One region of the Virgibacillus sp. CM-4 genome, then DNA from elsewhere that is predicted to be linked to it. Evidence: riboswitches for the same ligand, from Rfam matches in the RefSeq annotation. Region 1 holds a riboswitch; each other region holds the start of a gene.

Evidence for each region. A riboswitch is a leader RNA that binds a small molecule or an ion and turns the genes downstream of it on or off. The one in region 1 is predicted to bind S-adenosylmethionine.
Region 2: another riboswitch for S-adenosylmethionine. It lies ahead of M948_RS38005 (LLM class flavin-dependent oxidoreductase); the one in region 1 lies ahead of M948_RS28845 (PLP-dependent aspartate aminotransferase family protein).
Region 3: another riboswitch for S-adenosylmethionine. It lies ahead of M948_RS30720 (methionine ABC transporter ATP-binding protein); the one in region 1 lies ahead of M948_RS28845 (PLP-dependent aspartate aminotransferase family protein).

Annotation. Positions count from the first base shown of each region.
Region 1 is NZ_AUQA01000002.1:1,137,676-1,139,947, reverse strand. It holds gene M948_RS28845 (PLP-dependent aspartate aminotransferase family protein) at 1-1,326, opposite strand, end outside; SAM riboswitch class I at 1,419-1,540, opposite strand; gene rarD (EamA family transporter RarD) at 1,618-2,272, opposite strand, start outside.
Region 2 is NZ_AUQA01000006.1:929,465-931,736, reverse strand. It holds partial or broken gene dacB (D-alanyl-D-alanine carboxypeptidase/D-alanyl-D-alanine-endopeptidase) at 1-662, shown strand, start outside; SAM riboswitch class I at 731-849, shown strand; gene M948_RS38005 (LLM class flavin-dependent oxidoreductase) at 937-1,989, shown strand; gene M948_RS38000 (ATP-grasp domain-containing protein) at 2,003-2,272, shown strand, end outside.
Region 3 is NZ_AUQA01000002.1:1,534,749-1,537,020, reverse strand. It holds gene M948_RS30725 (methionine ABC transporter permease) at 1-412, opposite strand, end outside; gene M948_RS30720 (methionine ABC transporter ATP-binding protein) at 402-1,433, opposite strand; SAM riboswitch class I at 1,497-1,600, opposite strand; SAM riboswitch class I at 1,739-1,844, opposite strand; gene M948_RS30715 (NAD(P)/FAD-dependent oxidoreductase) at 2,044-2,272, shown strand, end outside.

The DNA.
Region 1 (2,272 bases):
CCAATTTATTGCATCTGCCTCCTTAGTGACAAGGCTTGCTTCTTGACCAGTGGCTGTGGCGATTGCCTGATCTAAAGTAGCGAGTAAATCATGAATCGACTCTAAACCAATGGATAATCGGATCGTCTCTTCTGTGACACCACTATCCTTTAATTCTTCAGCAGTTAACTGTTGATGGGTAGTTGATGCAGGGTGGATTATTAATGATTTTGCATCCCCTACATTAGCTACATGAGACCACAATTCAATGGAATCAATCAGTTTTCTTCCAGCTTCCCGCCCACCTTTGATACCAAAGGTAATAATTGATCCGGCTCCCTCGCTAAAATATTTTTTCGTCAATCTATAGGAAGGGTGTTTTTCTAATCCCGGATAATTTACCCATTCAATGGAAGGGTGGTCTTCTAAAAAAGCTGCAATCTCTTTCGCATTCTTATTGTGCTGACTAATCCGCAAATGTAATGTTTCTAATCCTTGTAGCAATAAAAATGCGTTCTGCGGACTAATGCACGCCCCTATATCGCGTAGTAATTGCACTCTTAACTTGGTTGCGAATGCAGCGGGACCAACATCAACAAACTTAAGTCCATTGTAGCTTTCATCTGGTTCGATGAAACCAGGGAATTTTGAGTTATTCCAATTAAACCTCCCGCCATCAACAACTACACCACCAATTGCGGTTCCGTGACCTCCAATCCACTTCGTTGCAGAGTGAACTACAACATCTGCACCCCAAGCTAAGGGTTTAGCAATATATGGTGCAAACGTATTATCAATGATTAATGGAATATCATTTGCATGTGCAATTCCGGCCACTTCTTCTATATCAAACACCTGTAAGCTTGGATTGGTAATGATTTCTCCAAATACAGCCTTTGTCCTTTCTGTAATGGCAGCTTCAACTTCAGATTTATTTGTGCCATCAACAAATTTTACGGTTATGCCATATCGAGGAAGCGTATTTGCAAATAAGTTATAGGTCCCTCCATAAAGATTACTATCTGCTACAATTTCGTCACCTGCACTAGCAACATTAAGTATTGCAAAGGTAATGGCTGCCATCCCGGAAGCAGTGGCTACAGCTGCGACACCATCTTCAAGTGCTGCAATTCGCTGTTCGAATGCATCTACAGTGGGGTTTCCTATTCGTGTATAGATGTTACCAGGTTCTGTTAAACCAAACAGGTTTTGCGCATGTTCGGTATCTCGGAACACATAAGAAGTTGTTTGATAGATTGGTACTGCTCTAGAACCAGTGCTAGGGTCAGGCACCTGCCCGCCATGCAATAATATTGTTTCTGGATTTTGTTGATTAAATTTTACCATGTAATAATCCTCCTTGAAATTTGGGTCTGGAGGAAGAGGAAGAATGAAAAAGCCCTCTTCTTAAGAAGAGGGCTTGGGTTTATCCGTTCCTCCTCTTATCTTCCAGATCACAGATTTGATCTGTAGGATTTAGCACCGAAAGAGTAATCTTTTGAATCACTTCCAGGTTGCCGGGCTTCACAGGGCCTATTCCCTCCACCACTCTTGATAAGAGATGTTTTATTAGTAAATTACTGAATATTATATAAGCATTCGCTTCTACTTGTCAACTCGTTTTGAGAAATTTCTATCTTAGATTTTCGCATTTCTTCTAATCGGTCGTTGATAACTAGCCAACATAAAGTTGATTAAAGCAATCCAGATAAATAAGAAAGCAATCAGATGTGCGGAAGTAAATGTTTCATTATATAAAAATACACCTAAAAATAACATAAGCGTTGGTGCAATATACTGCAAAAAGCCAACCATTGCTAGGGATATTCGTTTCGCACCATTAGCAAAAAGTAATAAAGGTACAGCAGTCATAATTCCTGCACCCATTAATAATAGATTCGTAGTTGAAAGGAATGAAACAAATTGAAAAGTGTTATTCGGAAGTAACACCAAATATAAAACAGCAATTGGTACGATAAGCATTGTTTCTATCGTTAACCCAATCATGGGACCAATATCCACCTTTTTTTTGAGCAACCCATAGAGTCCAAAACTAACTGCAAGTAACAATGATACCCAAGGGAATACTCCATAGCTAAATGTTAAATAAATGACTCCTATAGCTGCTAGTATAATAGAGAGAACCTGACGTGAACTGAAAGATTCCTTTAACACAATAATACCAAGTAAAATACTAATAAGCGGATTAATATAATATCCTAAGCTAGCTTGAACAACATGATTGCTATTTACAGCCCAAATAAATGTAAGCCAATTAATGCTAATAACAATA
Region 2 (2,272 bases), on a different contig from region 1:
GTATCGGTATGGGAACCAACAGGATACGCTGTTGATTTGTTCAAACAGGCATTAACTAAACATCATATTACCTATAGTGGAGGGTGGGAGATAGCTAAAGTACCAACCAATACAAAGTTATTGCATTTTTGTTATTCTATCCCCTTATCGAAATTGATGGTTCCATTTATGAAGCATAGTAACAATACAATTGGTGAAATCTTGATAAAGGAAATGGGCAAGCAGGTGTATGGGGAAGGTAGTTGGGAAAAAGGATTAAATGTGTTAGAAAAACAACTTGTGAATTTTGGGATGGAGACAAAAGGATTGTGTTGCGAGACGGATCCGGAATATCTCATATGAATTTGATACCAGCAAACCAAATTTCCTGGTTACTATATGTGATTCAAAAAAAGGAATGGTTTTCAACCTATTTTCACGCCTTGCCAGTTGCGGGGGAATCAGAAAGGGACATTGGTGGTACCTTACAGCACCGTATGCATGGGTTACCGGTTCAGGCCAAAACAGGCAGTTTATATACCATTAGTACTTTATCCGGTTATGCAGAAAAAGCGAACAAAGAAAAAATTGTATTTTCCATTATGTTCAATAATTTATTAGATGAGGAAGAAGGAAAACGAATGGAGAATCAACTATTGGATATGATGATCCATTCCGAATGATAAGAGTTATCAAAATTGACAGATAAGCATATTTGCGATAGGCTTAATATAGTGAATTAAATATTGTGTTCTTATCCAGAGAGGTGGAGGGATATGGCCCCATGAAGCCTCGGCAACAGGTTTTTATAACCATTTATAAAAAGACTGTGCCAAATCCATCAAGTCCATGTGACTTGAAAGATAAGAAGAGAACTGAAATAACAAGATTTCAAACTCTTTTCTTATCGGAAAAGAGTTTTTTGTTTTGGGAAAAATTCATCTGGGAGTGGAGTCAATGAAATATGGATTTTGGTTACCAATATTTGGTGGATGGTTACGTAATGTAGATGATGAACATATGCCGCCAACCTTTGAATATGCGAAGACAGTTATTCAAGCGGCAGAGGAATGGGGATATGATACAACGCTAATTGCGGAACTTTATTTAAATGATATAAAAGGAATAGAAGCAGATTCATTAGAAGCATGGTCTACTGCAGCTGGGTTAGCAGCAGTAACGAATAAAATAGAAATTATGACTGCTGTGCGTCCAGTATTTCACCACCCAGCGGTTACTGCGAAAATGGCTGCAAATATCGATCGCATGAGCAATGGGCGATTTACTCTTAATATTGTCTCTGGTTGGTGGGAAGAAGAAGCTAAACAGTATGGTGGAGACTTTACAGAACATGATGAGCGGTATGCAAGAACAACAGAATTTATCGATATACTAAAAGGTTTATGGACAGAGGACACTTTTTCTTATCATGGAAGGTACTATCAAATTGAGGATACAAAATTGGAACCAAAGCCGCTGCAACGCCCCAATCCCATGTTATACGCTGGGGGAGAAATTGAAAAGGGTAAGCAGGTAATTTCCACACTATGTGATGCTTATGTCATGCATGGTGGCACGGTTGAAGAGGTTGCTGACAAAATTAAAGATATGAAATCACGTAGAAGGAAAGCAAATAAAGATCCGATTCGATCATTTGGAATGGCAGCTTATGTAATTTGTCGGGAAACAGAAGCGGCAGCACTTACGGAATTAGAACGAATCACCATGGTAAAAGACACAAGTGGATATAGTGGATTTGGAGATTTCACTTCAAAATCACAGTTAGAACAAGCTGTTCAGTTAAAGGATTATTCTGTATCTAATCGAGGATTACGTCCACATTTAATAGGAACACCAGAACAAATAGCGGAACGAATTCTCGAATATGAGAGGGCAGGTGTTGATTTGCTATTATTACAATGCTCTCCGCAGTTAGAAGAGATGAAACGTTTTTCTGAACAAGTTATGCCTTTAGTCGAACAACTACGTAAAGAACAAACAACGGTATAAAGGAAGATATGTAATGAGTAAAATATATATCCTACATGAAAATCCAGAATGGACAAGCCATTTAACTGCTAGATTAGAAGAATTGGGATTACCTTATGAAGACTGGTTACTGAATGATGGCACGGTCGATTTATTAAGTGAACCACCTAAAGGAATTTTCTATAATCGAATGAGTGCTTCTTCGCATACAAGAGGGAATCGTTTTGCTCCTGAATTGACGAATGCAGTGTTAGCATGGTTGGAGTATCATGGTAGAACAGTAATTAATGGTAGTCGAGCATTA
Region 3 (2,272 bases), 400 kb from region 1:
TAAGGAAACGAATAATAATTTGCCACGGTGTTGCCCCCATTGCTTGAGCTGCTTCCATTACTCCTGGGTCAACTTCCAATAGAGAGTTTTCAATTAATCTAGCAATATAGGGACCTGCATACAAAATCATTGGGACAATTGCTGCCGCAGTACCAATTGATGTGCCAACCACTAATCTGGTAAACGGAATGACAGCGACCATAAGTATAATGAATGGAATTGATCGAAAGATGTTTATAAATGCGTTCAAAACCGTAAAAACCACTTTATTCTCCCATAAATGTCCTTTCCTTGTTACCACTAATAGAATTCCTAATATAAGTCCTATCACAAAGGAGAAAAGTAAAGAAATACCAACCATTAGGATTGTCTCCCATAATGCTGCTACAATTTGTTGGTTATCAACTAACATCTGCTAACACTTCCTTTATCGTGACATCTTGTTGGTGAATATGCATGATCACTCGGTTAATTTCCTTTTCGTCTCCATCAAATTTGACAATTAAATTGCCAAAAGGAATACCTTGTAACTCCGTAATACTCCCAAATAAAACATTCACTTCGACAGCATACTGCTTAGCTATTTGCGATAGTAACGGAGCGCCTGCTGAAGATCCAACGAATACAATACGGTATATCTGATGTCGTTCGTCTTGTGCTTTTACGAGTTGATAAACCGATTCCGGTATCTCATCATGCATCACGGAACGTACAAAATTTTTGGCTATCTCTGTTCGAGGTTGGGAAAATACGTCAAATACAGAACCAGCTTCCACCACTTTTCCACTATCCAAAACGGCCACTTTATCGCAAATTTCCCTAATTACACCCATTTCATGAGTAATGATTAAAATCGTTAAATTATATTCTTCATTTACTTTCTTTAATAATTGCAATATCGACTTGGTTGTTTCTGGATCGAGTGCTGACGTTGCTTCATCACATAACAACACCTTTGGCTTTGTGGCTAATGCACGTGCAATTCCAACACGCTGTTTTTGCCCTCCTGATAACTGATCAGGATAACTATTTGCCTTATCCGCTAGTCCTACAAATGCCAATAAATCGTCAACTCGCTTTTTCACTTCATTTTTTGGGATATTAGCTAATAATAAAGGCATAGCCACATTGGTATACACCGTTTTCGAGTTTAATAGATTGAAATGTTGAAATATCATTCCAATGCTTCGTTTTGCTTCCCTTAATTCCTTTGCTGAAAGGTTGAGTATGTCCTGACCATCTACGATTACTTTCCCAGAAGTTGGTCGCTCCAATAGGTTTACACAGCGGATGAGAGAACTTTTTCCTGCGCCACTAAAACCAATCACACCATATATTTCTCCCTTTTCAATTTGTAAATTCACCTGATCCAATGCTTTTACTTGCTGTTCTTTGCCGTTATATATTTTTGTTACTTGATCAAACGTAATCATGCTGTCACTCCCCTTCTAAATAAAAAAGCCTCTTCATCAAAGAAGAGGCTATCCATTACCCTCTTCTTATCTTTCAAGCATCATTCGCTTGCTGGATTTGGCACAGTACTTAATCGTCCGCTGCCGAGGTTTCTTAGGGCCAGTCCCTCCACCTCTCTGGATAAGAAGTATTAAAATTTTATGAACATGTAAACATTTTGTGTTCACGATCGATCATACAATCCTTGATGAATCGGTTTTAAAGGTGTTTACAAAAGAAAAATCCCTCCTTTTAATCAAGAAGAGATTCCATATGTGGCGCTCTCTTCTTATTTTCCAAGCACAGTAGCTTGTTGGATTTGGCACAGTACTTTTAACAGTCCGCTGCCGAGGTTTCTTAGGGCCAATTCCCTCCACCTCTCTGAATAAGAAGTATTCGTTAATATAATTATGATGATTATTAGATTACTACGCTTCTTTCATTCTGTCAATCACTATTTTGAAAAAATTTTAAAATTTTCCGCTTTCCTTTATGTAATTTTACCTATCGTTTATTGCGTTCCTCTAAAATTTCTGTATAATAAAATTAGTGATAATGATTCTCATTATCATAAATGGAGGAGGTACTTATATGCGAAATTCAGATATAACAGATGTAACGATCGTTGGTGGCGGACCAGCAGGATTATATGCATCTTTTTATAGCGGCATGCGGGACTTATCCACTCGCATCATAGAATATCAACCGAAACTAGGTGGTAAAGTACATGTATATCCTGAAAAAATGATCTGGGATGTTGGCGGATTAACCCCAGTAACTGGAGCAACATTAATTGATCAAATGGCGGAACAAGCTGTGA